Regions from separate parts of the Bacillus capparidis genome, predicted to be linked through region 2. Evidence: riboswitches for the same ligand, from Rfam matches in the RefSeq annotation. Region 2 holds a riboswitch; each other region holds the start of a gene.
The links. A riboswitch is a leader RNA that binds a small molecule or an ion and turns the genes downstream of it on or off. The one in region 2 is predicted to bind S-adenosylmethionine.
Positions count from the first base shown of each region.

Region 1: another riboswitch for S-adenosylmethionine. It lies ahead of JOC74_RS21815 (ATP-grasp domain-containing protein); the one in region 2 lies ahead of JOC74_RS07970 (methionine ABC transporter ATP-binding protein).
Region 3: another riboswitch for S-adenosylmethionine. It lies ahead of JOC74_RS12280 (methionine ABC transporter ATP-binding protein); the one in region 2 lies ahead of JOC74_RS07970 (methionine ABC transporter ATP-binding protein).
Region 4: another riboswitch for S-adenosylmethionine. It lies ahead of metK (methionine adenosyltransferase); the one in region 2 lies ahead of JOC74_RS07970 (methionine ABC transporter ATP-binding protein).

Region 1 covers NZ_JAFDST010000008.1:51,341-59,551, reverse strand. The annotation lists gene murI (glutamate racemase) at 1-728, opposite strand, end outside; gene JOC74_RS21815 (ATP-grasp domain-containing protein) at 942-1,907, opposite strand; SAM riboswitch class I at 2,014-2,119, opposite strand; gene JOC74_RS21810 (DUF421 domain-containing protein) at 2,419-3,093, opposite strand; gene JOC74_RS21805 (NAD(P)/FAD-dependent oxidoreductase) at 3,231-4,346, shown strand; gene JOC74_RS21800 (aldo/keto reductase) at 4,384-5,214, shown strand; gene JOC74_RS21795 (M15 family metallopeptidase) at 5,261-6,133, opposite strand; gene JOC74_RS21790 (Cof-type HAD-IIB family hydrolase) at 6,290-7,063, opposite strand; gene allD (ureidoglycolate dehydrogenase) at 7,155-8,168, opposite strand.
Region 2 covers NZ_JAFDST010000002.1:178,303-186,513, reverse strand. The annotation lists gene JOC74_RS08005 (acetyl-CoA C-acetyltransferase) at 1-544, shown strand, start outside; gene JOC74_RS08000 (acyl-CoA dehydrogenase FadE) at 562-2,346, shown strand; gene JOC74_RS07995 (arsenate reductase family protein) at 2,456-2,812, shown strand; gene gcvH (glycine cleavage system protein GcvH) at 2,872-3,255, shown strand; gene JOC74_RS07985 (toprim domain-containing protein) at 3,521-3,853, shown strand; gene JOC74_RS07980 (thioredoxin family protein) at 3,874-4,182, shown strand; gene JOC74_RS07975 (hypothetical protein) at 4,303-4,644, shown strand; SAM riboswitch class I at 4,773-4,878, shown strand; gene JOC74_RS07970 (methionine ABC transporter ATP-binding protein) at 4,987-6,012, shown strand; gene JOC74_RS07965 (methionine ABC transporter permease MetP) at 6,005-6,673, shown strand; gene metQ (methionine ABC transporter substrate-binding lipoprotein MetQ) at 6,687-7,508, shown strand; gene JOC74_RS07955 (carboxymuconolactone decarboxylase family protein) at 7,674-8,042, shown strand.
Region 3 covers NZ_JAFDST010000002.1:1,028,426-1,036,636, reverse strand. The annotation lists gene JOC74_RS12300 (GAF domain-containing protein) at 1-73, shown strand, start outside; gene JOC74_RS12295 (aminotransferase class I/II-fold pyridoxal phosphate-dependent enzyme) at 110-1,285, shown strand; gene JOC74_RS12290 (SDR family NAD(P)-dependent oxidoreductase) at 1,318-2,088, shown strand; gene JOC74_RS12285 (iron-containing alcohol dehydrogenase family protein) at 2,137-3,234, shown strand; SAM riboswitch class I at 3,396-3,502, shown strand; gene JOC74_RS12280 (methionine ABC transporter ATP-binding protein) at 3,572-4,624, shown strand; gene JOC74_RS12275 (methionine ABC transporter permease) at 4,617-5,297, shown strand; gene JOC74_RS12270 (MetQ/NlpA family ABC transporter substrate-binding protein) at 5,310-6,149, shown strand; gene JOC74_RS24455 (S-ribosylhomocysteine lyase) at 6,181-6,297, shown strand; gene JOC74_RS12260 (hypothetical protein) at 7,744-8,043, opposite strand.
Region 4 covers NZ_JAFDST010000005.1:286,759-294,969, forward strand. The annotation lists gene asnB (asparagine synthase (glutamine-hydrolyzing)) at 1-1,252, opposite strand, end outside; gene metK (methionine adenosyltransferase) at 1,552-2,751, opposite strand; SAM riboswitch class I at 2,943-3,063, opposite strand; gene pckA (phosphoenolpyruvate carboxykinase (ATP)) at 3,233-4,816, shown strand; gene JOC74_RS18990 (DUF2584 domain-containing protein) at 4,847-5,092, opposite strand; gene JOC74_RS18995 (alpha/beta hydrolase family protein) at 5,130-5,924, opposite strand; gene ytkD (RNA deprotection pyrophosphohydrolase) at 5,975-6,454, opposite strand; gene JOC74_RS19005 (hydrolase) at 6,539-6,859, opposite strand; gene JOC74_RS19010 (Dps family protein) at 6,979-7,419, opposite strand; gene JOC74_RS19015 (S-ribosylhomocysteine lyase) at 7,587-8,060, opposite strand; gene yidD (membrane protein insertion efficiency factor YidD) at 8,199-8,211, shown strand, end outside.

The DNA of each region.
Region 1 (8,211 bases), on a different contig from region 2:
ATGTAATCTGGATTTTGACTTGAACAAAGAAATTTTGTGTCTGCATTTCCGTCTGCATGCAATTGTCCGGCTTCACTTAATATAACCGCTAATCGATGAACAGTTCCAACGCTTCCATCAACGATTTGAATGTGGTTTGGCAAAATACTTCGTAAAACGTGTTTATAAAACGGATAATGGGTGCATCCCAGAACAACTGTGCCATAGTTGTTTAGATCAAACGATGAAAGTTTTTCTGTAAAATAATCAATCACTTCTTGGCTCTCAAAGTTTAATCGCTCACATAACTCAACTAACTCCGGCAGCGGCAGGGAATCTACAAGACGCTGATCATCGATTCGAGATACCAGCTGTGTATATTTTGATTGCTTCAGTGTTAGCGGAGTAGCAAAAACGAGTACTCTTTTTCCGGCAGATCGGCTTATTTCCAAAGCAGGTTTAACCGCCGGCTCCATGCCGATAATCGGAAAATCATATGTGTTTCTTAATTCAGAAACTGCGATACTCGTTGCTGTATTACACGCGATAACAAGAGCTTTTACCTCTTCCTCTCGGATCGTTTCTACAGATTGTTTCACATATTCTTTTACGTCTGCCTTTGATTTAGTCCCATATGGAACATGAAGGGTATCGGCAAAAAAAACAAAATCCTCCCTAGGAAGCTGCTTCATTGCCTCGTGAAGCACTGTAATTCCGCCAATTCCCGAATCAAAAAAAGCTATTTTCATATTGTATTCACCTTGTATTTAAAAATTGTTTTTTGAAATTGATATAAATTATTATACATGATATCAAGCAAGGCGAACATCGTACGTTATAAATTGGAAATCCTTCGTTAAAAAGTTCGGAAAGTTGTTGGACTTAAATAGAGAATGAGAGTTAAGGTCTCGTAGAGTAAACTGCTTCTTAGGATAGAAAATAAACCGCCGGAAATTGGCGGTTTATTTTGATAATGCATAAGGGTGATAAAAATATGGTATTTCCAATTCTCTTTTTAAATAGTTTGCCAGCTCCAGCATTCCGTAAACATTTGCCGCTTTTTCAGCATCGGCATTGTAGTTCGTGTTTGTATTAATATCATAGGTATATAGATTCCCATCCTTGTCTTTAATAAATTCGATACCTGCTACAAGGATTTGCTGCTGCTGCAGGAAGTTTTCATATTTTTCAATAATCGTTTCATGAAAATTAGCAAGGATTTGAAAACTCGGTTTCGAAACCGCTTCTCCATCTGCCGGGCAGATTTGATCGCCAATCTGGCAAGCATCGGCCGGGCAAAGCTCAAATCCTCCAGACGTATCAACCTTTACAGCATATAAGAATTTCCCGCCGATAAATTCGCACCTTATAATTGACTGATCAGGGGATTCAATATACTCCTGAACGAGAGTAATTCCATCAATCGGCTCTTCAAAACCTGAACTATAAACATAGTCTTCTAAAGCCTCAATCGAATGAAAAAGCTGGACGCCCAATCCTTTCCCCGCACGATTATGCTTTGTAATAAAAGATGTCTTGTTTAAATATTTCGCCGCTTTAATAATCTCTTCTTTCCCGGCAGCGGCTATTGTCTCAGGGGTACGGATTCCATCTCGACTTAATGCGGCGTATTGAGCCGCTTTGCTTAATTCAAGTTTTAAAGCCATGCTCCCGTTTATAACCTTCCTATCATGCGCTTCAAGCCAATCGAGTACTGTTGCAGTGAATTCAGGCGCAAATCGGTTGCCTCTCGTATGGGAAGACGCGCTCATTCGGCTGTAAAAAACGCCTTCAGGGGGCTCTTCTGTCAAGTCAATTGAGCCTTCATTTAAATTCCACACTTCATATGGAAGCTTCAGTTCGTCCAAACGCTTTGTTAAATGTAACGTCCATTCATCATTTTCATGAATCACGTAAATTTTGCCCATACTGATCCCTCCATGATTTTTCTTTTCCCCTCATTAAAAAAACAAACAGCCTCTTCTTTAAACTGCATAAGAAGAGGCTGTGAATATCTAAATATTCAATTACCTATTCTTATCACTCAAGCTATTGCTTGCAGGAATTAGCACAGTACTTATCATGTAAGTCCGCTGCCGAAGCTTCACAGGGCCAGTCCCTCCGCTTCTCAAGATAAGAAGAATTCATATTTAACTGATAGGGTTAGTAACATTAAGATACCATGATACTTTCATGAAATCAACACAGAATTAATTTTTATCCCTTATCGAATAATAAAGTAAAACTTCAATCAGTGGTTCTAGTGAAGGTGCCCGCACAAGACGCCTGAGTAATTAGCCTTCTTACATTCATCCCCACTGATTGTGAGTTGAAGCCAATCCTAGCTTTTATGGGCAGTTATCCCCGCCTAGGATTGTACGTTTTCACTCATAACCTTGAGATGGGGGTCTTACTGCCCGTTAATGCGAGATAATGCCTCTAACTGCGCTGAATATGAAGCCCTCTGATTTCATGCCACTCTGAGTAAAGAACCTCTTTGTAATCATGAATATTTTCAGCTTCCAATTGTTTTTTCAGCCAATCCTCATCAAATCCAGCCTCCGTTAAATTGTTTTTGACTAACTCACCATCAAGGATTAATGTGATCGGCAAAGAAACTGGTTTATATTTGATATCAAAATCCTGTTTTGTCAGCGGAGAATTGGGATGCTTCGGCAATACACTAACTGAACCGTCCGTTTCTAAGAGCGCGTACTCAACTTCCGTTATTGAAAAATATCCTTTTTCACGGACTAACGTCTGAAGCTGGTTGATATCCAATTTATTTATTTTTAAAGCCTGGTAATCAATTTTCCCCTTACCGATAACTATCGCTGGCTGTCCTTCCAACAGCCCCCTTAGCCCTTTAAACTTTTGCGATAAAAGTTCTATTATATAAATTAAAATTCCCCATACGGCTACTGCAAATAATATTTCCCAGACACTCACATTTTCATCAAAAATCGCATTTCCAACCATTTCTCCAAGTATTAGTGCTGATATAAAATCAAACGGTGTGATTTGTGCAAACTGGGTTTTTCCTAATATCTTCGTCACAAGAAATAAAGCAAAAAATCCAATAATAAGTTCAGTGGTTATATGTAGATAATCCATAATACACCCCCTAAAATATGTCTTTCATCATTGTTAACAAGTAAGTAACAGTTTAAACGGATTTAATTTATTTGAACTGGATGGCTTAAGATATGTATGATGGTAATGTAAATGGAAAAATGAAAAGGATGTTTTCGGTGAACAAATGTATTGTTATAGGAGCGGGAGTGCTTGGCTCTGTTACCGCTTATAAATTAGCCAAATCCGGTGCAGAAGTTACTGTGATCGACCGCAAGGATAAAGGCCAAGCTACTGACGCAGCTGCAGGTATCGTATGCCCCTGGCTGTCACAGCGGCGCAACAAAGCATGGTATCAATTGGCGAAAGGAGGCGCAAAGTATTACCCCAGCTTAATTGCTGAATTAGAAGCTGACGGAGAAACAGATACAGGCTATGCAAAAGTTGGTGCGCTAAGCATTCATACGGATGAAAAGAAATTATCCGAAATGATAAAACGTGCTGAAAAACGACGAGAGGATGCGCCTGAAATTGGCGGCATCACTCTGCTTTCTTCCGATGAAGCAAAAGCTAAGTTTCCTCCGTTAGCTGACGGTTACGGAGCAGTTTATGTGAGTGGGGCTGCCAGAGTCGATGGACGTCGTCTGAGAAATGCTCTAAACTTGGCTTCAAAAAAGCGGGGAGTCCATTTTATCAATGGTGAGGCATCACTGTATATTGGACATGACAATAAGGCTGGCGTCCGGGTTGACAATGAGATAATAAAAGCAGATAAAATCATCGTTACTGCCGGCGCTTGGGCAGAGAAACTTCTAAGGCCGCTTGGAGTCAATTTTTTGGTTTCTTCGCAAAAAGCACAGATCGTCCACCTTGAATCCCCGAATGCAAAAACAGAAAATTGGCCTGTCGTTATGCCTCCAAATGACCAATACCTGCTTTCCTTCGAAAATGGCAGAATTATTGCCGGAGCTACCCATGAGAATGATGTCGGCTTCGATCACAGAGTAACAGCCGGCGGGCTGCGGGAGATTTTTGATAAGGCACTAGCAGTGGCACCAGGTCTGGACGATAGCACGCTTGTTGAAACCAGAGTCGGCTTTCGCCCATTCACACCAGGATTTTTGCCTGTCATCGGCAATTTGCCAAACTTCCCAAATGTTTTGGCTGCAAACGGCTTAGGTGCTTCTGGACTTACGATGGGACCGTACATAGGATCACAGCTTGCAAAGCTTGCATTGAACGAACCGACTGATATTGACCTTTCTCCTTACGATTTGGCCGGCGCCATCGGGTAAGCAGAAATGATTCGAAACAAAAGAAGGAGTGGTACCAATGGACGTACTTTTAAATAATGGCGTAAAAATGCCCCAGCTTGGTTTAGGGGTTTATAAAGCAGAAGAAGGAACAGAAGTGATTCGTGCAGTAAAAAAAGCACTTGAAGTCGGGTACCGGTCGATTGATACAGCCGCAGTCTATAAAAATGAAGCAGGTGTCGGTCAAGCGATTAAGGAGTCTGGTCTCCCGCGTGAGGAACTTTTTATCACTACCAAGGTGTGGAATAGTGATCAAGGATATGAGCAAACATTACAAGCTTTTGAAACAAGTTTAAATAAGCTGCAGCTTGATTATATTGACCTGTATCTCATTCATTGGCCGATGCCGAAGAGCGACAAGTACATAGAAACGTACCGTGCCTTAGAAAAGCTTTATGAGGATGGGCGGATCCGTGCGATCGGAATCTCCAATTTTAAAATCCCCCATTTGGAACGCGTATTAAAGGAATGCAGCATAAAACCCGCTGTCAATCAAGTGGAATGCCATCCATTCTTCAGCCAAAATGAATTGAAATCATTTTGCAGGGAACATGATATCTTCATTGAAGCGTGGAGCCCGATTATGAGAGGAGGAGAGTTGCTCAACCACCCAGTCATTCAATCTCTCTGCGAAAAGCACAAGAAATCTCCTGCACAAATTATTATTCGCTGGCATATTCAAAACGATGTAATTGTCATTCCAAAATCGGTCACTCCATCGAGAATCGAAGAGAACTTTAACGTGTTTGATTTTTCTCTCGATGATGAGGATTTAGCACATATTGATGAGTTAGATAAAAACGAACGACAATACCGTGATCCTGATGAGATGCATTTAACTGAAATATAATGTCTTATCACAGTCAATCCCCCGGGATCCTTCCCGGGGGTTTGTGTTAGAATTTACGTTTGTCTCCATAGAATTCTTCTAATGTCTGACCGCTTGCAGCTACTTCTTCAGCAACTTTTTCCCCTACGTAGCGCAGGTGCCATGGTTCGTAGATAATACCGGTGACATCTTCTTTTCCTTTAGGATAGCGGATGATAAACCCATATTGAGATGCATGTTCAGCAACCCACTTTCCTTCCGGTGTATCACCAAAGCTTTGATCTAGGCCATATCCTTCAGCGGGACTTGAAATATCCATGGCCAGCCCGGTTTGATGGTCACTTTGGCCAGGTATGGCGACGGAATCCTTCGCTTTTTTCTCGCCGTCTTTTTGAATCGCATTGTTTAAAATTTCTTCTTGTCGCTTATACGAACGATAGCCTGAAACAGCGAAAAGATCATGTCCATTTTCTTTAGCGGCTTTAAACAGCTGCTCTAAAGCGCCGGCAGCTTCCTTCCTCATATATCTCTTTTCAATATCCTCAGCAAATGAAAATTTCACATTGGGCTTAACGAGATCTTTCGGTTCATAATCTGAAGGAAGCACATTTTTTTGATTGACCATCGCTTCAACATTCTCCGGATTTTGAATCGTCGCAACTTCTGATTCCTGTCTCTCGCCTGTTTCTGGTTTATTTGTTTCTGTATTTGTTTCTGGATCTTGATTGCCGCCTTCTTTATTGTGATCCTTATGCTCTGTTTTATTTTGATCCTTGTTCTCTTCCCCTTGCGACGATTGGTCAGCAGAGGACGAATCCTTTGCTTTTGGCTCTGCTGCCTCCTGTTTTTCTCCGTCCTTTGTATTCTCATCAGCTGAATTGCCGCAAGCCCCGAGAATAAACAATGCTCCCAGAGAAAAAATGGTCAGCCATACCTTCATTTTAGTCACTCCTGATTTTTGTTCTTTATTCCCAATATTATTCTATCACTCAAGATGGGATTGGTAAAATGATGAGAAATTTCAGCTTTTCCCCGTATGAAATGAAAGTTATGGTCATTTATTCAAATAAAAAAAGAGCGCTTGGCCCTTTTTAAATTAAACAGATGATCGCTTTGGATTCAACACCCAATGTCTGATGGCTTTAGCTACTCCATCTTCCACGTTAGTATCTGTGACCCAATCGGCTGTTTCCTTCACGATGTCTTGTGCATTTCCCATAGCTACACCGATTCCTGCTTCTGATATCATGGCAATATCATTTAAGCTGTCTCCCATAGCAATTACGTTATCCATTGTAAGCCCAAGGCGTTCAGTAACCTTTACTAACGCAGCGGCTTTATTAATCCCGACTGCATTTACTTCAATATTTGTCGGGCTGGAATTTGATATTTCCAATCCAGTATTTTTTCTAAGCTCTTCTAATACTTTTTCGCGAATTTCGTCATCTTCAATATCAAAACCGAACTTGAGCCATTCGTGTTTCGTAACGTCTTCGGGGATCTCATCTCTCCATACCTTATCTACACTCGCGGCCCAAAAACTCGTATTATGGGTATTTCTTAAATTGAGCATTTGCTCGATATGATCACAGCCTAGCAGCTGGCGCTCAACGAGAACAAAATCCGAATCCCAGATTTCACTTCCGTTCGTTGTAATCACATAAGATGAAAGTTTAAGCGGCTCAACTAGCTTTTTGCAAGTCATAATTGTACGCCCAGTACTAATGACCACATGAATCCCCTGTTTTATTGCCTCGGAAATTGCTTGCTTGTTTCCTTCCGAAATGTCATTTTCATGATTTAAAAGAGTCCCATCCATATCCAATGCAATCAGCTTTAGATCTTTTTCGTTTCCTTTGCTATCTGGCACGTAAAAATTACCTCGCTTATTTTTATTTTGATCCACTTCATATTCTAATACAAGAATGTGTCCCGGGCAAAGGAGTTAGAAGACCCATTTCTTACTTTTGAATAAGATATTGATAAACAGAATCTGTTACAGGAATCCCTTCTTTGCGCCGTGTATTTTCCCGAATCTGTTCAGGTTCTCCCGGGACCATAACTTTATCGAAGCCAGCAGCAGGCGTTATATCATGCAGCTCATTAATCATTTGATCCATATTGGTTAAAAAGCCGGTTACATCGGTAAACACCTTCGGATTGATCGCACAGAAAAAATGCCCCAGATGACGTTTTTTGTTGTAATCGCCATACATAGCCGTGATATGCGGGCCAAATGCAGAGCCGGTTAAAATACCAGACAAAATATCTACGACCATCGCTAAGCCGTAACCTTTTGGTCCTGCAAATGGAAGCAGGGCGGAAACGTTGTCCGCATCTGTTGTCGGCCTTCCGTTTTCATCAACTCCCCAATCGGCTGGGATTGAATGACCTGCTTCACGGGCGTGCAATACTTTTCCAAAAGCTACATTGCTTGTTGCCATATCAAGAATGACGGGCTTATTTTCTTTTGCCGGAAAACCGAAAGCGATTGGATTTGTTCCGAAGTAAGGCTTGGCACCGCCAAATGGCACGACAATTTTGTCCGTATGAGTCATCGCCATACCAATCATATTTTTATCGGCCGCCTGCTGTACAAAATAAGATAACGCTCCACAATGGCTGCTGTTGATGGCCGCCACCATACCGATCCCGTTCTTCTCTGCAAGCTGGATTGCGTATTCCATTGCTTCTTTTGAAATAACATGCCCCATCCCATCGTTACCGTCAAAAATAGCTGAGCAAGGACCTGTTTCTTTAACGGAAAATTGAGGATCGGGATTTAATCCCCCATTCGTTAAACGCTTTACGTAATGCTCCGTACGCAATACGCCATGGGAGCTTACCCCTCTAAGATCAGCATGAACCAAGACATCTGCCACAACCTCGGCATGTTCTTCATTAAGGCCTGCCTCCGTTAATTTTTTGACGACTAATTCTGTTAATTCTTCAAGTGAAACAGTAGTTTCTATCATTTTATTACATCCTTTCATTCTATTAATTAAGTAAATGTAATCC
Region 2 (8,211 bases):
CATCGAAAATGATGAAGGTGTAAGGAAAGACACGAATCTGAAGGTTCTCGGGACATTGAAACCGGCGTTTTCAATAAATGGATCAGTTACGGCGGGGAATTCGTCTCAAACGAGTGACGGTGCTGCGTGCGTTCTTTTAATGGATAAAGACAAAGCAACTGCTCTCGGTTTTGCTCCGATGGTAAAATTTCGTTCCTTTGCTGTTAGCGGAGTACCGCCGGAGCTGATGGGGATCGGACCTGTAGAAGCGATTCCGCGGGCACTAAAGATTGCAGGACTAGATTTAAGTGATATTGGACTTTTTGAACTAAACGAAGCTTTTGCTTCCCAAGCGGTCAGTGTCATTAGAGAGCTCCGGTTAGATGAGGATAAAGTCAACGTAAATGGCGGAGCAATAGCGCTCGGGCATCCTCTTGGATGTACTGGAGCAAAGCTGACACTTACGCTGATGCATGAAATGAAAAGAAGAAACGTACAATTTGGGGTTGTAACAATGTGTATCGGAGGCGGCATGGGGGCAGCCGGAGTGTTTGAATTACTTTAAATCAAGGGGGAAATACAGTGGGAGAGACTATCAAAAAAGTACCAAAAGGCGGAAGCTTCTTAATTGAAGACGTTTCGTATAAGCAAATATTTACGCCGGAGGATATCACAGAAGAGCATCAGATGATTGCAAAAACAACCGAAGACTTTATTGAAAAAGATGTTTTGCCTTACATTGACGAAATCGAAGAACAAAACTTCAGCCAATCTGTTCGCTTGTTGAAAAAGGCGGGTGAATTAGGATTGCTGGGTGCTGACGTACCGGAAGAATTCGGAGGGCTAGGGCTTGACAAAATAAGCTCTGCTCTAATTACAGAGAAATTTTCCACGGCAGGAAGCTTTTCTCTTTCTCACGGGGCTCATGTCGGAATTGGTACTCTCCCAATTGTCTTTTTTGGGACAGCGAAGCAAAAAGAAAACTATCTTCCAGACCTTGCAAGCGGTGAAAAAATTGCCGCTTATGCCTTGACTGAACCGGGATCGGGATCAGATGCCCTTGGAGCAAAAACGACAGCGGTATTAAACCAAGCGGGTACCCATTATATATTAAATGGCGAGAAGCAGTGGATTACAAATTCCGGATTTGCAGATGTATTTATCGTTTATGCGAAAATAGACGGTGATCAATTTTCCGCATTTATCGTTGAGAAGACCTTTCCCGGAGTATCTACAGGAACTGAAGAAAAGAAAATGGGGATTAAAGGATCATCGACGAGAACACTGATTCTAGACAACTCCGAGGTCCCGAAAGAAAATCTTCTGGGCGAAGCAGGAAAGGGTCATCTTATCGCATTTAATATATTAAACATCGGCCGTTATAAGCTGGCAATCGGGACCATTGGAGCATCTAAACGAGTGATCGAACTGTCTGCAAGATATGCGAATCAACGGCGCCAATTCCAAAAACCGCTTTCTTCGTTTAGTTTAATTGGTGAAAAAGCAGCTACAATGGCTTCCAAGCTTTACGCGATGGAAAGTTCCGTCTATCGTACGGTTGGGCTTTTTGAAGAAAAATTGGGAGCTCTGTCCGAAGAAGACCAAAAAGATGGTATTAAAATAGCTGACGCAATCGCCGAATATGCGATTGAATGCTCGTTAAACAAGGTGTCGGGCTCAGAAACCTTGGATTATATTGTGGATGAAGGTGTTCAGATTCATGGCGGATACGGATTTATGCAGGAATATGAAGTAGAGAGGAGATACCGTGACTCCAGGATTAACAGAATCTTTGAAGGAACGAATGAAATCAATCGTCTGATCGTACCGGGAACCTTTTTGAAAAAAGCGATGAAGGGAGAACTGCCGCTATTTCAAAAAGCACGGGAGCTTAAGGATGAGTTAATGATGCTGATGCCCGAAGAGCCGGGCAGCGAACCGCTTAATTTGCAAAAGCATTTGTTGAAAAATGCTAAAAAAATCGCGCTCATGACTGCCGGACTCGCTGCAGAGAGATATGGGAAAGAGATTGAAAAAGAACAGGAGGTACTTGTGAATCTTGCTGACATTGTTGGACACGTCTATTCAATTGAATCAGCCATTCTAAGAACAGAAAAATCATTGGCAGAAAAAGGCGAGGAAAAAAGCAGGCAGAAGCTCCTTTACACGGAAATCTTTACTCAGGAAGCATTTAATGAAATAGAAGCACATGCAAAAGAAACAATACTTGCTGTAGAATCCGGTGATTCCCTTCGCATGACGCTCTCTGCATTAAGAAAGCTTACGCGCCATACTCCCCTAAATATCATAGTCAAGAAAAGAGAAGCAGCAAAAATGATTTTTGCTGAGGAAAGATTCGTCGTTTGAAGAGGCAAGAGCTTGATATCATGTCAGGCTCTTTTTTACATAAGTACGTTATTTTGGAGATGAAATCATTCTATGGTAAAATACCTCCGTAGATACTGGAGGTGAGTGAATGTCATTGACTTTTTATTGGTACCCGAAATGCGGAACGTGCAGAAAGGCAAAAAAGTGGCTGGAAAGCCATGAAATAGAGCTTAACGATATACATATTGCAGAAACTCCGCCGGATAAAGAGGAACTAAAAAAGCTTTATCAAACGAGCGGACTGGACTTGAAAAAGTTTTTTAATACAAGCGGCCAAAAGTACCGGCAGCTCCAACTGAAGGATAAAGTTAAAGAAATGACAGAGGATGAAATGCTCGAGCTTCTCTCATCAGATGGCATGCTTATTAAACGTCCGTTAACAACAGACGGAAAAAAAACAACAGTTGGATTTAAAGAAGAAGAGTTTCAAAAGTACTGGCTATAATGTAATATTAATTGTAATGTGATGTTTTTTAAGTCTAGAAAATTACTGGAGGTTTGAAAATGAGTACACCGAATGAATTGCGTTATTCTGAAGAACATGAGTGGGTAAAAACTGAAGATGGCAATGTAAGAATTGGAATTACTGATTTTGCCCAATCAGAGCTGGGAGACATCGTGTTTGTCGAGCTGCCGTCAGTTGGAGATGAAATCAAAGCGGACGAGCCTTTTGGAAGCGTAGAGTCTGTTAAAACCGTTTCCGAGCTATACGCACCCATTAATGGGAAAGTTCTAGAAGTAAATGAAGATTTAGAAGATAATCCTGAATTTGTAAATGAGTCTCCGTACGAAAAAGCGTGGATGATCGTAGTTGAACCACAAGACATCTCCGAAATTGACAACCTTATGACTTCTGAACAATACGATGAAATGATAAAGGAAGACTAAGGGATAAGAAAAAATCGGAGTGGACACCCTTAGGTAAGATGGGTGTCCATTTTTGCATATCGAATCTTCCTGCGTGTGGTTCTGGGGTGCTGACAGATGTGACAATAAAGGCGTTGCAGCAGGAAGCCTGAGGAGCCAGCCGTTGTTCAGGTGAACCAACCCAACCCAGGCCAGGCAGTAATCTTTCAAAGGGATCCAACTACTTTTAACTGAGAATGAAATTTTACTTTTTGTATGTAATTATATAGTGATGGGTGATGTCCTCATGGAAAAAGTCATTATAGTTGAAGGAAAAACTGACAAAATGAAAGTGAAAGAAGTTGTAATGGATCCGGTAGACATTGTTTGTACCAATGGAACAATCAGCATAACCCGGCTTGATGAGCTAGTCGAAGAACTTTATGAAAAAGATGTCTATATTTTAGTAGATTCAGATGAATCAGGTGATAAGCTTAGAAAGCAGCTGAAAAGAGAGTTTCCTGCGGCGATTCATTTATACGTGGATAAAACGTATCGAGAGGTTGCAACTGCACCTAGTCATCATTTAGCCGTAATTCTTCAGAATGCTAATATAGATGTAAAGGTAAAATATCTATAATATAGAGGTGTCTCGCTTCCATGAAAGAGCTTCAGGAAAAAGAAGTGATGAATATTAATGATCCAACATATCTTGTGTATCTCTATACTCCGCTTTGCGGAACATGCAAGGTTGGAGGCAAAATGTTAGAGGTTGTGGAGGAAATGCTCCCATCTATCCCCTTTTATAAGATCAATCTTAATTTTTCACCCCGTTTAGCTAAACAATGGAAGGTGGAAAGTGTTCCTTGCTATATTCTCCTGTCTGGAAACGACATTGTAAACATGGAATATACTTTTCAATCTGTTTCCCATTTATACGATACGATTAAACAAAAAGCCGCTCTATAAAGCGGCTTTTGACATATTTCTTAGGAAATAATCCCCGTTTATGTCGAGCAATTCTAAGAGGACTCCTTTCAAAGAAAGAGAAATGGTATATGAAGGCAATTTTTTTGGGGGGTCTATATTTTGAATGAATTGGAATGGGCAGAAACAACAAAAAGCCGTCTTTTTTTAAAACCTCTTTTATCAAAGTCACCCTTGTTAATCGCATTTGCAGGAGAACGGGAAATCATTTCGATTTCGATTAACGAAGAAGGATTAATGGCTCAAAGATCCCCGTCGGAAGGGGAAAAATCACATCTGGTTTTTTTTGGAGAGCAACATGAAATAATTTGTTTGCTGCAAGGAGATATCCCGCTGCAGCAGCTTGTGCAAAGCGGAACAGTAAAAGTGAAGGGCTCCTTTCGAGCGCTTTTAAGGCTTGAAGCAATACTTTGGCTGACCGATGGTTTTTTTACAACAGCGTAATAACTTCTGTTTTTCTATAAAAATGTTATTACAATAAGAATTTTGTAATATTTATTGACAAAGAATCTTACGCGTGATATTCTTCATGTATTATCAGACCTATGTCTTATATAACCGCATATCGTTTTCTCTTATTGAGAGAGGTGGAGGGAAGTGCCCTATGAAACCCGGCAACCGTCAACTTTGTTGAAATGGTGCCAATTCACCCGAAGCATACGCTTTGGAAGATGAGAGAAAGGTGATTACAACATATAATACCTTTCTGCTCGTTTTTCGCGGAAAGGTTTTTTTATATAGTATTAGGCTGAAGGAATTGGATTTGAAAGGAAACAGGTGATTGTACTGATTAAACTAATAAACATCTCTAAGACCTATCAGACGGGGCATAATAAAGTCCATGCCGTACAGAACGTTGATTTATCGATAGAACAAGGAGAAATATTTGGGATTATCGGCTACAGCGGTGCCGGCAAAAGTACGTTGATTCGCCTTTTAAATGGATTGGAACTGCCGACTGAGGGGACTGTTGAAGTCGCGGGCAATCCTATAAACAAAATCAAAGGAAATTCACTGCGTAAGGCGAGACAGGAAATCGGCATGATTTTTCAGCACTTTAATCTGCTGTGGTCCCGAACCGTTAAAGAAAATATTTCTTTTCCTCTTGAAATTGCGGGAGTAGGTGCAAAAAAAAGGAACGCCAAAGTAAACGAATTGATTCGCCTTGTCGGCTTAGAAGGCAAAGAAAATGCATACCCATCCCAGCTCAGCGGAGGGCAAAAACAAAGAGTCGGCATCGCCAGGGCTTTGGCTAACGATCCCAAGGTGCTTCTTTGTGATGAAGCGACTTCAGCTTTGGATCCGGAAACAACAGAGTCAATCCTGGACCTTCTGTCTGACATAAACAAAAGGCTCGGTTTGACCATCGTGTTGATTACCCACGAGATGCATGTCATCAGAAAAATTTGTCACAGAGTGGCTGTTATGGATAATGGCCGGGTAGTAGAAGAAGGAGACGTGCTCAAAGTATTCGTAACTCCGAAAGAACAAACGACGAAACGATTTGTTGGACAGCTTACTGAGCCCGAGGAAACAAAGGAAGCGATTCAGCATATTCTCAGAGCAAAGAAATCAGGGAAAACTGTTCGTCTTTCTTTTATCGGAGAATCAGCTGAACAACCGCTGATCGCTCACATGATTCGTAATTTCCAAGTTGAAGTAAACATTCTCCAAGGAAAGATAACGCAAACTCAGGAAGGCTCATACGGAACACTATTTATCCATATTGATGGAGATGCGGCTGAAGTGAATCAAGTCATTGAGTACATCAAGACAAGACAGGTAGAAGCAGAGGTGATTTCAAATGTTTGAAAAATGGTTTCCAAACGTTGATATGGAGGTTCTCTGGAATGCAACGTATGAAACGATTTATATGACTATCATCTCGTTATTTATTGCCTTTATTATTGGAGTTGCCTTGGGAATGCTGCTTTTTTTGACAGATAAGGGGAACCTATGGGAAAACAAAGCGATCAACAGTCTGATCGCGGCAGTGGTTAATATTTTCAGGTCGATTCCATTTATTATTTTAATTATTTTATTGCTCGGCTTTACCAAGTTTTTAGTTGGCACGATTTTAGGCCCAATCGCTGCACTGCCAGCGCTCGTTATCGGATCGGCGCCATTTTATGCACGTTTAGTGGAAATCGCCTTGCGTGAAGTCGACAAAGGTGTCGTAGAGGCCGCAAAATCGATGGGAGCAAGAACATCCACGATAATTTTTAAAGTGTATCTTCCGGAATCCATGCCTGCACTTATTTCCGGTATCACTGTAACGGCTATCGCCTTAATTGGCTCAACTGCTATTGCGGGTGCAATCGGTGCAGGGGGATTGGGAGATCTTGCATATGTAGAAGGTTATCAGTCTGGCAATACAGATGTAACCTTAGCCGCGACTGTATTTATTTTAATCATCGTCTTTATTATTCAATTGTTCGGTGATTTGATAACTAATAAAATTGATAAACGATAACGGAGGATTTGTAATGAAGAAACTAATTTTAAGTGCATTAATTTTTGTTTTTGCTGGCATTTTAACTGCTTGCGGTTCAAATAATGCAGGTGACTCAAACAGTAAAGAAATCGTTGTTGCAGCAACGAAAACACCTCATGCAGAACTTTTAGAAGAAGCGGAGCCCCTATTGAAAGAAAAGGGCTATACATTGAAGGTTGAAACGTTTAGCGACTATAAAATGTATAATAAAGCATTAGCTGAAAAAGAAGTAGATGCAAACTTTTTCCAACACATTCCGTACTTGGAGCAAGAAAAAAAGGATAATGATTACGACCTTGTAAATGCCGGTGCAATCCATCTTGAACCATTTGGTATCTATTCTAAAAAGGTTAAATCTTTAAACGAGCTTCCGGACGGAGCAAAAGTTATTTTGACAAACAACGTGGCTGAGCAAGGACGTATGCTTGCGTTTCTTCAAAAATCTGGATTAATTAAACTGGATTCCAAGGTGGAAGCAGTAAATGCAACAGAGAAAGATATAGTTGAGAATAAAAAAAACCTGAAATTCGAAAAAATTGCACCTGAATTAACCGCGAAGGCTTACGAAAACAATGAAGCCGATGCTGTATTCATTAATGTGAACTACGCGATTCAAAATAAATTAAATCCTAAAAAAGATGCAATTGAACTTGAATCACCAGAAAACAACCCTTATGCGAACATCATCGCCGTACGAAAAGGGGATGAATCGTCTGAAAAAATTAAAGCTTTGCTTGAAGCTTTGCATTCCGACGAAATTAAGAGCTTTATCGATGAGAAATACAACGGATCTGTACTTCCAGTATCAGAATAAATTGACGGAAAGCCCGGTTTTGATGAAAACCGGGCTTTTTGCGGTTTAACGAATGCTGATTTTCTCAGCCATCCTGTTTTAACGCCTTCGCTATCAATTTTTCATAGCTTTTTTTAAATCGTACATACTAAACGGTGAAAAAGTGAAAATTGGGAGGGAATTCTTATGAATCATCATGATACGGAAAATCATACAGAAGCAGCACTGCATGATTTCAAAGCAGGATTAGGCCTTTTTTCAAAGAAAATGCCCTTGATTGCAGAAAAATACAATGAGTTCACTGAAGAGTGCTTTAAAGAGGGCGTTCTATCAAAAAAAGAAAAACAACTAATAGCACTTGGAATCAGCGTTTTTTCACAGGATGAATATTGTATTGTTTATCATGTGAAAGGGTGTATGGACGAAGGGGCAGCCGAGGACGAAATTCTTGAAGCGGTAAGTGTAGCTGCCGCATTTGGCGGAGGAGCAGCTGTAAGCCAAGCGGTAACGCTGGTTCAAGAAAGCATCAACGATCTTAAAGATTCACTGCATTAATTCAGCGTAATTTGCACATTGCTTTTCATTAACGGCCATTGTTGATACACTGTACTCGTAAATAAAAACAAGCTAAAGGGATGGGGACTTCACTCCATCCTTTATCAATATATAAGTGTTTTTTGTTGGTAACCACCCTTTGGTTTCGGGAATGCTTTATGTTTTTCAA
Region 3 (8,211 bases), 850 kb from region 2:
TGACCATTTTGATGCGATTGATGCAATGTACCTTGAACAACTTGTGCAGCTGGTTTTTGGACATAAGAATTAGATTATCTTGTGTGGAAGTAAAGTAGGAGGAGAGGCATTGGTTTATTTTCAGTCTTCTGAACGTGTTAGAAAGCTTCCAGTTAATTTTTTCGATCAGCTGGACAATAGATTAGCTGAATCAGAGCATTCAGGGAAGCCCTTTATCAATCTTTCCAAAGGGAATCCGGATCTCCCAACTCCGGGGCATATTGTTGAATCCTTAAAAAGAGCGGTCGATAAGCCGGAAAATCAGGCTTATCCTCCTTTTCTCGGGAAAGAAAATGTTCGGTTAGCGATCACCGATTTCTATAAAAAAGAGTATGGGGTGACATTGGATCCGTTAAAAGAGGTCGCCATTTTTCATGGTGCTCACATTGGTATTACCGGAATTCCGCAGGTACTGCTTAATCCCGGAGACTATATGCTCATTACTGATCCGTGCTATCCCATCTATTATTCCTCGGCCATTCTATCACAGGCACAGACTTACGCTATGCCTTTAGAGGAGTCGAATCAGTTTCTTCCGGATTATAGCCGGATTCCAAAGGATATTTTAAAAAAAGCACGAGTGCTGCTGCTGAATTATCCTAATAATCCGACCGGTACGCTTGCGACAAAGGCGTTTTGCGAAGAGACGATTGATTTTGCCAGAAAGTATCATATTCCGGTGATTAATGATTTTGCCTATGCTTCACTTGGATTTGATCACAACAAACCATTGAGTCTCCTGCAAACGGAGCATGCGAAGACCGTAGGTGTTGAAGTTTATACGATGTCTAAAACTTATGATATGGCAGGATGGCGGTTTGGATTTGCTGTGGGCAATGCATCGATTATTCAGGCATTGAACCATTTTCAAATGCATGCCTACAGCACAGTATTTGGTGCGGTTCAGGATGCGGCAGCTTGTGCGCTGAAGTCGTCCCAGAAATGTGCAGCTGATATTGTAAGCACCTATCAGCGTAGGCGTAATGTATTGATCGACGGCCTGCGGCGTATCGGCTGGAATGTTGCATCGCCGCCGGGGACATTTTTTGCCTGGCTGAGGGTGCCTGAAGGTTATGATAGCCAGTCTTTTTCTGACTTGTTATTCGATCATGCGCATATCGTCGTGGCTCCGGGGATTGGGTTTGGAGAAAATGGCAATCAGTTTGTAAGAATCAGCTTGGTGAACAGTGAAGATATATTGGCAGAGGCTGTTGACCGGATTGAGGCGCTTCACTTATTTAAATAATGTTTTCTAAGTTGGGAGATTGAGAGTGAAAAATGATTACGATTGAATTAAAAGATAAAAATGTACTAATTATAGGGGGGAGTTCCGGCATTGGCAAGGGAATCGCCGATCTGTTTCTTGGAGCCGGCGCAGGAGTAGCCGTGGCCGATATCGCTTTTGACCAGAAAGTGGATCAGAAATCAGAACGTTTGGTTCATCTTAGACTGGATGTCACCAATCAATCGGATGTGGCTCAGGCGGTGAAAACGGCGACTGATTTGCTAGGCTCGATTCATATTCTTGTTAATAGCGCGGGGATATCGACGATGGATTATGCCGTAGATATTAAAGAAGAAGACTGGGACAGAGTCATGGATGTCAACTCCAAAGGAACTTTCCTAGTCACACAGGCGGTTGCCCGTCAGATGATCGAACGGGGTATTGAAGGCAGGATCATCAACATAGCCTCGCAAGCCGGAAAAAACGGTTACCGCTGTATGGGAAATTATTGTTCATCGAAACATGCAGTACTGGGATTTACGAAAGTCATGGCCATCGAATTGGCTCCTAAACAAATTTTGGTCAATGCGATCTGTCCTGGCATTGTGGAGACGAGTATGAAGCATCGAGAGCGGATTGACGGTGCCAAATTAAGAAACATGACGCCGGAACAGATATATGAGGAAGACTGTTCGCAAGTTCCGCTTGGCAGGACAGCTCTCCCGTCCGATGTAGCTAATGTCGCTCTCTTTTTGGCTAGCCCCCTGTCTTCCTATATGACAGGTCAGGCGATTAATGTGACAGGCGGTATGACGATGAATTAACAGCAGAGTTGACGGCAATTTATTCTATCGGTAAAGGAGTTCAGCACGATGTCTTTTCATTTGGTATCCAGAGTCGGGCCTCAGCAGTATATCTCTGAAGAAGGCGCCTATAATTATCTGCCGGAATTTCTCAAGGTGCTGTCGGCCGCTCGGGTTCTTATTCTTCATGGTGTAAAATCTTGGCACAAAACGGCTCCTTATCTGCCCGATCTAAATGGAGCGGGTTTCGATGTACACGAGATGACCTTCGGAGGCGAATGTTCGTATCAGGAGATTGACCGTGTCATTCAGAAAATCCGGGAATCAGATATTGATCTTGTTATCGGGCTTGGTGGTGGAAAAGTGATCGATACTGCGAAAGCCGCGGCTTTTAAATCTGGCGGGCGTCCGCTGGTGATACTGCCGACAATGGCGAGCAATTGTGCGGCATGGTCGGCACTCAGCGTTATTTACAAAGATAATGGTGTATCCATTGGACATGAGATTTATCCAAAACAGTCCAGTCTTGTGCTCATAGAGCCTCGGGTAATATTGGATTCTCCCATTGATTATTTTATTGCCGGTATTGCTGATACACTGGCGAAGTGGTATGAGTCCGACAGTTTGCTCACCCATGTTCATCAGAATCATCTTTCCATTCTGTATGCAAGAGAGTCCGCTAAACTTTGTCGGGACATTCCGTTGAAGTATGCAATACAGGCTGTGGAGGATATGAAACGAGGCGTTTTATCCGAGCCCTGGCAGCTCGTGATGGAAACGAATATAATTGCTGGCGGCCTTGTCGGCGGGTTCGGCGACGAATACGGACGGGCAACTGCAGCGCATTCGATCCATGATGCACTGACCGTTTTCCCTGAGACAAAACATATCCTGCATGGCGTCAAGGTGGCCTATGGGATCATGGTTCAATTAGCACTTGAAGAAAAGTGGGAGGAAGTCCGTCGTCTTCAGCCGTTTTACCAGTGCCTAAAGCTGCCTATGAATCTGCGGGATTTACACCTTGATGCGCGTCCTGAAGAAGATATTCGCAAGCTAGCCGCTTATTCTGTGAGTCCGGACAAAACGATTCATTTGCTTCCTTTTGAAGTGACTGAGACCTCCGTCTTTGAAGCAATTCAACGTCTGGAAAAATCCATCTATATATAAATATGGATATTTTTTTACATTCATAAGAAACATCAATAGTGAACTCGTTTCAGCAAGCTAAAACATCGGGGAATCAGATGGGGACCTCACTTGATTGGAAAGTCCCACTTCGCTTAGAGGTGGGAGCCTTAACCTTTTATAAAAGATAAAATGAATCCTTTTACTTATCCAGAGCGGCGGAGGGACTGGCCCAATGAAACTCGGGAAACCAGCAGAATCACTATGTTGCTCATTCCAGGAACACATGGTTGTGTTCAAAAGATGGGGAGAACCACAAACAAGACTTCTTATCTTTGAGACTTTTTGATAGAAAATAATTGAAAGGGGGCCTGTACTAATGTCAGCGTCAGAGATTATTCGTATGGAGCATGTGGTTAAAGTTTTCACGGATGGTAAGAAAGAACATCCCGTATTAAAAGGCGTTAATCTCTCAATTGAAAAGGGGGATATATTTGGCATCATTGGCTATAGCGGTGCTGGAAAATCGACGCTGGTCAGATGTTTTAATGGGATTGAAAAACCAACGGAAGGCAATGTTTTCTGTGAAGGCCGCAATATCGTTGGTTTAAAAGCAAAAGAACTAAGGGCAGTCCGAAGAAAGATTGGTATGATTTTTCAGCAATTCAATCTCATGCCTTCCCGAACGGTTTTTGATAATATTGCTCTTCCTTTGAAACATAGCGGCTTAACTAAGAAAGAGATTAATGAGCGAATTACGGAATTGCTGCAGCTGGTTGCGCTGCCGGACAAAAGAAATGCCTATCCTTCTCAGTTGTCCGGCGGTCAGAAGCAGCGCGTGGCGATCGCTAGGGCACTGGTTAACCGGCCGAAGATCCTTTTGTGTGATGAGGCAACAAGTGCCTTGGATCCCAAGACAACGAAGTCGATCCTTTATTTATTGAAGAAATTAAATAAGGAATTGGGATTAACGATTGTGGTGATTACCCACGAAATGTCCGTTGTCAGAGAAATATGCCAAAAGGTCGCGGTGCTCGATAAAGGGGAGATCCTTGAGGAAGGTGATGTTTACTCAGTTTTTTCAAATCCGCAGCAGGAGCTGACGCAGTCATTCATTGAAACGACGTCAACGTTAGGCAGTGTGGAAAACTTAATTAAAACAAAATCTCCTGTGGTGCAGCTGCAGCCGGGACAATTGCTGCTTAAAATGAGCTATACCTCAAACAGTGTTTCCGAGCCGCTCATTTCTTATATATCAAGGGCGTATAACGTTGATGCAAATATTGTCTTTGGGGATATTCAAATCTTAAGCGATAATCCACTTGGGGGATTAATTGTTATTTTAAGCGGTCAGAAGCCGGATATTGATCATGCGCTGCAGTATCTGAAAAAAAGGCATTTTGCGATTGAGGTGCTAAAAAACCATGGGTAACTTGATACAATTCTTGCTTCCTAATGTTTCTCAAGTGATGGATGAATTTTATCTTTCAATTATTCAAACGCTGAAAATGGTATTTGAGTCAGGACTTATCTCTTTTCTGCTTAGCCTAGTGATAGGGATCATTCTGGTATCCACAAAAAAAGATGGGATTTTAGAGAATACCTTTATTTTTAATATTTTTGATAAGTTGATCAACCTGTTCCGTTCGATTCCATTCATTATTCTCATTGCAGCATTAATCCCGATTACCCGATTGATTTCCGGGACAGCTGTCGGTGTACAGGGCACCATATTCCCGCTTATTGTTGGCATTACGCCCTTTTTCTCCAGACAGATCGAGTCCGCTTTAAGTGAAGTGGATGAAGGACTGGTTGAATCAGGGATTGCCATGGGGTTATCGCCTTTTCAAATTATTGTTTCCGTCTATTTAAAAGAAGGTATCTCTTCCATCGCGCGAGTAACAACGATAACTGTCATCAGTCTGATCGGACTCACGGCGATTGTCGGCGTTGTCGGAGGCGGAGGGATCGGCGATTTCGCGATTCGTTACGGCTATCAGCAAAATCAATTAGATGCTACCTATCTATCGATTATTGTTCTCTTAATTTTTGTCAGTATCGTTCAAATAATAGGCACATTGATTACCAAAAAAACCACGCATTAGGAGGAATTCATCATGAATAAAATCACAAAAATCAGCAGTTTAGTTCTCATATTTAGTTTTATACTGGTTCTTGCTGCCTGCGGTTCGTCTTCAAACGGCAGCTCGGACAAAGTAAAGGAAGTAAAAGTTGGGGTTGTCGGCAACAGTGATGATCCGATCTGGAAACAGGTCAATAAAAATTTAGCAAAAGATAACATCAAAGTAAGCCTTGTGAAATTTACAGATGGAATCATTGCCAATCAATCTCTAGATAATAAAGAGCTGGATTTAACGGCTTTCCAGCACAATGCATTCTTGAATCAGGAAGAAAAGCAAAAAGGGTATAAATTTACCGTCATCGGCCAATCCTATATTGTTCCTTTAAACGTCTATTCGCATCATCTTAAGAGTATCAAACAGGTTAAAGAAGGGGATAAAATTGCTATCCCGAACAACGTCACGAATGCTGGAAGAGCACTCAAAGTTTTGGAAAGTGCGGGCTTGATCAAACTTGATCCAAGCAAAGGGTACTCACCAGCTGTGAAAGATATTACAGAAAATAAACTGCACTTGAATATTGTCGAAGTTGACCCTGCTAAGATCCCTAGTCTGCTTCCAGACTTTGCTGCAGGGATCACAAATAGCAACTTTATCATCGATAATAAAATGGATCCGATAAAAGATTCGATTTATCATATTCAACCGGATCTCAATGACCCGAATAACAAACCGTGGATCAATGTCATTGTTTCAAGTACTGCAGACAAGAACAACAGCACGTATAAGAAAGTGGTCAAAGCTTATCAGACACAATCGGTCGCAAACACCATTAAAAAGACATATAACGGTGTATATGTCCCTGCATTTAAGTAATGAAAAAAGCGCATGTGAGGAGATCTGAATTATGGCAAAAGTTGAAAGTTTTACCCTTGATCATACGAAAGTCAAGGCCCCTTATGTTCGGTTAATTACCCAAAAGGCGACATCATTCAATTTACGATCTGCGTTTTGTACAGCCTAATGAAAAGTCCCTAGCCTCTTTATAGCGCGTATGAAATAACGAATAATTAGTGAATGACTAAAATACTAAATTTCGCTTATATCTCGCGAGAAATGTTACTCTCCATATTTCTTCTTATGATACATGTTGACAATGCTTGCAATATCGGCGATGTGTGGATTTAAAATAAAGTCACGATATTTATAAAAAGTTGCGACGTTTTCAATAATGTCGTACCGTTTATTAAAAAGTTTAACCGTTTTTAAATGGTAATTTTAAAGAAAATATTCTCGTAGCAATATTTTTGAAAACTTTTGATCAAACTTTTTTATAAAAAATGTATACTAATTCACAAGAAAAGAATCCATTTTGATCAATCTTTTTTCAAAATGGATTCTTTTCTTGTGCCGTAAAATATGGGTTTGTCTAAGGTTTTAGCTACATGAACCACAAGAATAGACCCTCCCATATTAAAGCCAAAGCTCCAAGTTTCGACTGGCTGATATTTTACAAAAATTAATTGTACATAAATCAAAGATTAATCATTGATGGTCCTTTCTGTACTTGCCATATCTATGTTTAACCATTTCAATGTTACTTCTTATGATACATGGAGATAGAAAGCATAAAATTAGCCCTTCCAGTTGGAAGGGCTAATCTTGTGAATCAACACAATGCCTTTCATCATCAAAGTAAACCCTTTCATTGCTAAAGTAAATGGGAGCAAACTCTTTCACCGATGTATGTAAGAGCAAAGGTGCACATATTAGAATGAAATTAAGGGCAAAAACACATGGATATGCTTCAATTGGCGAACTTGGGCTCAATTTTTACAACATTATAACAATTGAGAAGGGGGATTTTTTTGAATTAAATCAATTATTGAGCTTCAAAGACAGAATATTTGTTGATTAAGTTGGGGAGAGAATGTTTATCGTTTGGATGGTGGTATTAAAGTACAAGAAAATAACTCAATTTTGATGTACGACATTTTATTGATTAGGAGGAATGAGCATGAAAAAGTTTAAAATGATTATCGTTACACTGGGCATTGTGTTGTTAAACAATTGGCCGTAATCACACCAAGCAATCATGATGAAACGTTTCCGAGTATTAGGAGCTCCTTTTGACTTTCGAAGGGAGGATGGTTCCCCAAGGGGGATTATAATCAATCTTTACAGATCGATGTCCCGAAAAGCCGTTGCATACGCTTGGATATATTTTATCCAAGCGTTTTTCATTAAAATTGTTCTATGTCGTTTATCACATTTCTCAATACTCCAATAGATTCCACAGCGTTTTCGTCATATTCTAAACTATGATTAACATTCGGAATTAACTTCGGAGTGATATTTGAGTTTTCTACTATTTTCAAGTATCTTTCTTCGGTGTAACAAGGGTCTTTGTCTCCAGTTGAACTAACCTGAATAAAAAAACGCTTTACTCTTTATTAAAGTAAAGCACCCGTTAGCGAAATAAGGGAGCAATCGTTATCAATAGCATTGAAAAACAAATTAAGAAAATACTTATTTTATTTGAGAGTTTTTCTTTTCCTTTACTTTTATAAAATCCTGAAAATTGAAGGCGATTTCTATATAATACAAATAGTAAAAGTAAGATTGCTACACCAACAAACCATCCACCAGTTGGATTATCTACGTTTATTTCCATACTCGCATAGATTAAATTAACTAAAGCTCCCATTAAACTGCCAAGAATAAAAATGATAGCTACGATGCGAAATAATTCTAAGATTACCCTAAGCATAATTCATCTCCCCTTTCAAAAATTATACCGCATTTAAACTACTCTTATTGTACTAACCTGCTTCGTTAGGACAATAAAGAAAAGTCGATGCCATCTTGAAGTATCACACCCGTTAGTCCAATAAAGATTAAATAGGATTTATCCAATAAAAGTTAAAGCGACAACAAT
Region 4 (8,211 bases), on a different contig from region 2:
GAGTACAGCCTCTAACTATAAAGCTTTTCCCTTTCATTCCTTCCGGCATAACGGATGCCAGCCTAAGCAGCATTTTTTTCAAGATAGATGGAATACGCTCAAAAGGTTTTAAGGAAAGGGGCTCGCGATAAATGTTATAACCGCCGAATAGCTCGTCAGCGCCTTCTCCGGACAGAACAACCGTTACTTGCTTTTTCGCCTCTTTCGCAACAAAATACAATGGAATAGCAGCAGGATCAGCAAGCGGATCATCCAAATTCCAGATGATTTTCGGCAGCTCATTCATATATTCTTCTGCAGAAATAATCGCGTGGTAGTTCTCTACCCCAAGTTTTTCAGCTGTTTCCTTGGCAACATCCACTTCACTGAAGCCTTCCTGTTCAAATCCGACAGAAAATGTTTTCAGTTCAGGGTGGAATTCCTTCGCAACAGATACGATAAATGAAGAATCAATACCGCCTGACAGGAATGACCCCACCGGCACATCGCTTCTCATATGGACATTTACAGAATCGTAAATGATATCTCTTACTTCTTTGATCAGCTTGCCTTCTTCCGTTGCAGATGGCTGGAAGCTTACCTTCCAATACGTATTAAATTGGAGCTCGCCTCCCGGGCGCAAAGTAAACTGCTGGCCGGGACCTACTTTTTTTACTTTTTCGTCCAATGTATCGGGCTCTGGCACAAATTGAAAAGACATGTATTGCTGTAGAGCTTTTTTATCTAATGAAAAATCGTTGGACACAGAGGATAAGCTTTTTCTTTCGGAAGCAAAATAGACCTGTCCATCGGTTTTCTTATAGTATAAAGGTTTGATTCCAAACGGATCTCTTGCACCATATAACAGTTTTTCTTGTTTATCCCATATTAAAAAAGAAAACATTCCCCTTAAACGGGAAGCAGCATCTTCTTTGTATCTGCAGTATGTAGCGAGAAGAACCTCCGTGTCAGAGTCTGTCTCAAATGTATACCCTTCTTGTGTTAATTCTTCTTTTAATTCAATATAGTTATATATTTCACCATTAAAAATGATCCAATAGTTTTCGTCTTCATATGATAAAGGCTGTTTGCCGTTTTCAACGTCGATAATGCTCAGTCTTCTAAAACCGAATCCTACATGAGCATCGTGATAATATCCTTCATCATCTGGTCCGCGATGAACAATCGACCGATTCATTTGGGCAATAATCTCTTTTTGATTATCTACCTGTGATAATGGCCGATGGTTTAGAACTCCTACAAACCCACACATGGCTTTTCCTCCATTAATTATTAGTTTAATAACCAGATATCTTATACTTTACAGGAATAGAATTTATTCGTCAAAAACATTCATCGTTCAAAATCAAATGAAAAGCCGCTAACCAGCGGCTTTTTTCGTTTCTTCTTAATACTATTTATCCCGTATTAACGGGCAGTAAGACCCCCACCTTAAGGTTTTGAATGTAAACGAGTAATCCTAGGTGAGGGATAACTGCCCGTAAAAACTAGGGTTCGTTCAACTAACAATCAGTGGGGGAAGAAAAGCCCCCCACTGATTGAAGTTTCACTTTATGAAAGTGCTTCAGCCTTCAAAATTTCGGCTTTATCTGTTCGTTCCCAAGGCAGATCAAGGTCATGGCGGCCAAAATGTCCGTAAGCTGCAGTTTGTTTATAGATTGGACGTCTCAAGTCGAGCATTTTAATGATTCCTGCCGGCCTTAAATCAAAGTGCTTTGAAACGACCTCTGTCAATTTTTCCTCAGAAGCTTTTCCAGTTCCGAATGTATTGATTGAAATGGATACCGGACGGGCAACACCAATGGCGTATGCAAGCTGTACTTCACAAGACTCCGCAAGTCCAGCAGCTACGATATTTTTTGCAACGTAGCGGGCTGCATAAGCTGCAGAACGATCCACTTTAGTCGCATCTTTACCGGAAAACGCTCCACCGCCGTGTCGCGCATAGCCGCCATAAGTGTCAACGATAATTTTCCTTCCGGTAAGACCCGCATCTCCCTGCGGTCCGCCTATCACAAATCTGCCGGTAGGGTTAATGAAATATTTTGTCTGTTCATCAATTAGCTCTTTCGGCACTACTGGCGTAATCACGTACTCCTTAATATTGCGCTGGATCTGCTCCAGTGATATTTCCGGATGGTGCTGAGTTGAGATGACAATGGTGTCAATCCGGATCGGCTTGTCGTTTTCATCATATTCAACTGTCACCTGTGTTTTTCCATCAGGTCGAAGATACGGAAGGATGTCTTCCTTTCTCACTTCCGTTAAACGTCTTGAAAGTTTATGTGCAAGTGAAATCGGCAGAGGCATGAGCTCTTTTGTTTCATTGCAGGCAAATCCAAACATCAGCCCTTGGTCTCCTGCTCCGATTGCTTCGATCTCAGCATCTGACATCGTTCCTTCACGGGCTTCCAATGCTTTGTCTACACCCTGCGCAATATCGGCAGACTGCTCATCTATTGAAGTAAGTACAGCACACGTCTCAGCATCGAAGCCATACTTCGCGCGAGTATAGCCAATCTCTTTTATCGTTTCACGGACCGTTTTTGGGATATCTACGTATGTTGTTGTTGTGATTTCACCGCTTACAAGAACGAGACCCGTTGTGACAGAAGTTTCACAAGCAACTCTTGCATTTGGATCCTTTTTCAAAATCTCATCTAAAATACTATCAGAAATTTGGTCACATATTTTATCCGGATGTCCCTCTGTAACCGATTCTGATGTGAAAAGACGACGTTGTTTGGTCATTATTCAATTTCCTCCTGAAAATACGATTAACACCTATACAAGGTATTAATCTGCTATATGATACGGAACTCGTTCCCTCTCGGTCTATTTTACGGTAAGCTCTGCCTGCCAAATGAACCTGGAGTTGTTTTTTACAGCTCAAAAAACCTTATCCTTACTAGAGGAAAGGTTCTACATTTGCAAGCCTTTCACTCTTATCGATCAAGGTATGAATAGAACCTTGCGACAGGTTAGCACCTTGGTTTTCATTGAATAAGAAAACCGGTTGCTGGGCTTCATTGGGCCTGTCCCTCCGCCAGCTCGGGATAAGAGAATCCGTTCAATGACTAATCATAGCGCAATCCTTCTTGTTGTGTCAATATGGCAAACCTCTTCTGTTGAAAAGGTTCAAAAGAACTACATAATTAGTATAGATTATTAAAATTAATGTGTTATACTATTTTTAAATTTGCTATAAAATAATGTGTAAAGGAAGGTAAATATGACTCCATTGGAAATGAAAAGTGAGCTGCAATCATTGTTAACCGGCGAAAACACGAAATTCAATTTATCCGTTCCCAAGCTTGTTGAAAAAATTCTTTTTCGAAATGAAGGGATCTTAACTTCCACTGGAGCGATTAGAGCGACGACTGGCGCATATACCGGCAGGTCGCCTAAAGACAAATTTATCGTTGAAGAAGCTTCCTCAACGGAAAACATTGATTGGGGAGCAGTAAATCAGCCGTTCTCAGAAACGGCATTTGATAAGCTTTACACAAAAGTGACCGATTATTTAAAACAGCGCGAGGAATTATTTGTGTTTGAAGGATTTGCAGGAGCTAATGAAAAATATCGCATACCGATTACAGTTATTAATGAATTAGCGTGGCATAATTTATTTGCGAGACAATTATTTATCCGGCCGGGTACATCTGACTACAAGACCGTCGAAACCTCATTTACAATTATCTCTGCACCTAATTTCAAGGCGGATCCGGCAATCGATGGGACTCATTCAGAGACGTTTATCATCATATCTTTTAAAAGGAGAGTCATCTTGATCGGGGGAACAGAATATGCAGGAGAAATGAAAAAATCCGTTTTCTCCGTCATGAATTATCTTTTGCCAGAACGCGGCATTTTACCGATGCATTGTTCGGCAAATGTAGGACCCGAAGGAAATGTTGCGCTTTTCTTCGGACTGTCAGGGACAGGAAAAACGACTCTTTCTGCTGATCCAAACCGAAAGCTGGTTGGTGATGACGAGCACGGATGGTCAAATACAGATGTCTTTAACATTGAAGGCGGCTGCTATGCGAAATGTGTTAATCTGTCCGAAGAGAATGAACCACAAATCTTTAATGCCATCCGCTTCGGCTCAGTGCTTGAAAATGTGATGATCGATGAAATCTCACATGCCGCGGACTACAATGATACATTTTACACAGAAAACACTCGTGCTGCCTATCCTATCGATGCAATTAACAATAGTTTAAAGCCAAGCATTGCCGGGCACCCGGAGGCAATTGTATTTTTAACCGCAGACGCGTTCGGCGTTCTTCCTCCGATTAGCAAATTAACAAAGGAACAGGCAATGTACCACTTTTTAAGCGGATATACGAGTAAGCTTGCGGGAACGGAAAGAGGGGTTACATCTCCGGAAACAACGTTCTCAACATGCTTCGGTTCGCCATTTCTTCCACTTCCTCCTCATGTCTATGCTAAAATGCTGGGCGATAAAATTGAACAGCATGACGTAAAAGTCTTTCTGGTTAACACTGGGTGGACTGGCGGTGGATACGGAGTCGGAAAGAGAATGAGCCTGAAATATACAAGGACTATGGTGAGGGCAGCTCTTGATGGAGAATTGAATCATACTGAAATGATTAAAGATGATGTATTCGGTCTTCATATCCCGATTCATGTTCCAGGTGTTCCCGATGATGTGCTCTTTCCGGAAAAAACCTGGTTTTCCCAAGAAGAATATCAGGAAAAAGCCCGATTTTTAGCCAATGAATTTAAGCTGAATTTTAAAAAGTTCTCCAATATACCTTCCGCTATTAAAGAAAAAGGCGGGCCAAACTAAGACAAAAGCTGGCGAATCATATCGCCAGCTTTAATTGGTTGAATGAAGTGAAACTAATTTATAAGTCAAACGTGTTTTTTTCTGTTCAAGCTCAAGCTTTTCAATATAGGCTGTTCCGATTTTTTCGCCTTCAATTGTTTTTCTGACTTCCAACGGAATGTCAAGCGGATAAAGGCGATAGCCTTCTTTCACAAGTACAAAGAGATTTTCATCATTTAGGCGCTTTTCATTTCCTTTCGTTACAATCACCGTATTCAACTCAACCGGCATGCCCATGTTCATTTCCTCCTCTTTCCCTCTATTGTAACTTAGATTAACGTATTACGCCGGCGTTTTCCTGAGCTTTCATCCATGCAGTGAGTTGCCGAACGATTTTCCGATTTTCTTGCGGGGGAAAATAATGTGTATAATCAGGCTTGTACCAAGCAGTGACCGGAATTCCATGTTCAGCGAGCGCACGTTCAAGACGATAGGAATGCTCAATCGATACATTTTTATCGAGAAGACCGTGAATGAGCAATACAGGAGCTCTCATGTGATGAAGCTTTTGAAAAGGGGAGCGAAAATCATACTCATCCGGCACTTTGCTTGGATTTCCCCCTATCACTCTTTTCATCATTCGCCTTAAGTCCTTTCGCTCTTTATAGGTACAAGCGATATCACTTACTCCTCCCCAAGAAACAAAGGAAGAAACCTCGTGTTTCATTTCGATGGCCGTCCATATTCCCATGATACCGCCCCGCGAGAAGCCAAAAATATGTATTCGATCCGTATGTACACTAGGATGCTGCTGAAGCATACGAAAAGCCGAAAAAGCGTCTTCCCGATCCTCTCCGGCAAAATCCTCATTCCCTTCCCCGCCTTGGTTCCCTCTGTAAAAAGGAGCAAGTACGACAAAACCCTGTGAAGCAAATTGAATAATTCGACCGGGACGAACCATACCCACACTTTTTATACCGCCGCGCAGATATAAAAAGCCATCGTGCTTTCCTTCTTTGCAAGGTTCAGCCAGTAATCCCTTCACCTTTAATCCTTGCGATAAATATGTAACGACAAACAAGCGGACATGTTGGTTTGAAGAAGGAAACCTAGTTTTGTTGATCCACATACCCTACACTCCTAAAAAATTAAAAAACCCGGTTTGTCCCGAGTCAAATGCTATTCAGTAATCCATCCATTTTGCACCAGCCGTTTCATACTGTGCGTAAGAACACCGTCTTTCATGACAAAGCTGTATCGTTGGTTTTTTTTAATGTTTTCTGGAAGCTCTTTAAGCAAAACCGGTCCTTTTGTTTCATAGTATGTCGATTGTTTTTCTATTTTATCGATACGGGCAAAGTATATATTTTTAATAATCATTTTTTCTTTACCCAAAACCTTGTATTGACCTATGTAAGACAGCTCTTCCACAATAGCTCCCGTTTCTTCTTTTACCTCGCGCACTGCTGCTTGCTCTGCCTTCTCCATCGGCTCAATTTTGCCTCCGGGAAATTCATACCCTCTGTCGCCGTGATCCGTTAAAAGCCAGCTCCCGCGGTAGCGGCATATGACCCATACATGGCCGGGAGCTTTAGAAAAAGGCTCCTCTTCAAAGGAAAGATGAACCGTATTTCGATAATAATCCTTAAATGTAAACATAAAAATTCCCTCTAATTCCTTTCCTTCTTCCTTTCTATATCATACCATATCACCGCCTCCGTGAAGAGCCAAAACCGATGTTCTTTATTCCTTCTTCGCTGACCTGAGCACCTCGTCATTGATAAACTCCCGCGTATTTTCATCACCTAAATCATAGAGAAGACGGTAAATTTGATTTGCCGTATGGTCGGTGTCATCATTTGGCTGATCATTATGGTATTCCAAGAAAGGAATATGAGATCGCAAGTAACCTTTGACGTCGGATGAATACAATTGGTCAAAAAGCGCTCTCAGCTGGCGAATCTCATCAGGTGTGGCCAAAATTTTGAAGTCCCAGGATGAAGCATCCGGTGATTGGGATATCATTTGGCCGACAAGGGACACATAATACGTGTTTTTCTCCAACGACTTCATTCCTATCGTTTGTTTTTCCTTTAGTATGTCGAATTAGCATGAAATCTTGCGTTATTTTTCGGAATTCAGCCATAAATAAAAGACCGGTTAAGACCGATCTTCTATCTAGACTAGTTCCCAAGATACGCTTTTAGCATCCAGTTATGTTTTTCAATTGTGCGGTGTATCGAAAGCAGCAAGTCACCAGTCGTTTCATCATCCACTTCTTCTGCCAGCCCGATTCCGCTTTTCAACTCTTCGCCGATAATGGAAAAGTCATCATAGATACTCTGAACCATTTGCTCAGAGTTTTCATTTCCATTCGCTTCTTTGACAGAGGCAAGCTCCAAGCTTTCCTTCATCGTAGCGACTGGAGCGCCGTCTAGAGCAAGCAGCCTTTCTGCCAAATCATCGATATATGTAGCTGCCTCGGTATAAAGCTCTTCAAATTTTTCATGCAGGGTGAAAAAGTCCTTCCCTTTTACATACCAATGATAGTTATGTAGCTTTACATACATAACGGTCCAGTTTGCAACTTGCTTATTGACTGCTTCATTTAATCTCTCAGACATGCTCTCTTCCTCCTTGTTTATTCTGGTTTACTTATACCCGTTTTATCATGCACAAAAACCACCGTTTTATATTCCGATTAAAAAAATCGAAAGGCATAAACAATAAGCAAGGTGTTTTTATGAAAAAAAGCCTTTTTCTCATGTAAAGAAAAAGGCTCCTTTCGTCATTATCCGAACACCTTTAAAAGGTCTTCTTTGCTTTGGCTCAGCCAAAATCTTATGAATCGTTTCGCTCCATCTAAATCATGAAGCTTCGCCTGCCCGCATTGTTTTTCGTTGGCGGCAGGTATTTCCTCGATCTCGACGGCTTCCTTCATCGTTGCATCCAAAAGGTCAATAATTTCTTCAACGGAAGGTTCCCCGCTCACAACTAGATAGTATCCCGTCTGGCATCCCATCGGCGAAATATCGATAATATCAAAATGGCTGTAGTTCTCCGCATGCGTGCGAATCGTAAATGCCAATAAGTGCTCAAGAGTATGAATTGTATCTGGCTTCATCGCCTGTTTGTTCGGCTGGCAAAAACGGATATCGAATTTGTTGACTACGCCGTCTGTTCCAACTTTATGCACTCCGCAATGCCTGACATATGGCGCTTTCACTGCTATATGATCAAGCTCAAAGCTTTCAACTGAAGGCATATTGCTTCACTCCTATCTGTCATTCTTATTATCAAGTTTAACATATTAATGTTTGAATTCATTGGTGATGCATTTATTTTTCGTTTTTCGTATAATGAGGCTTAAAAGGACGTGTTCGTATTGGGAAAACTATTCGTGATGCTCATACAGC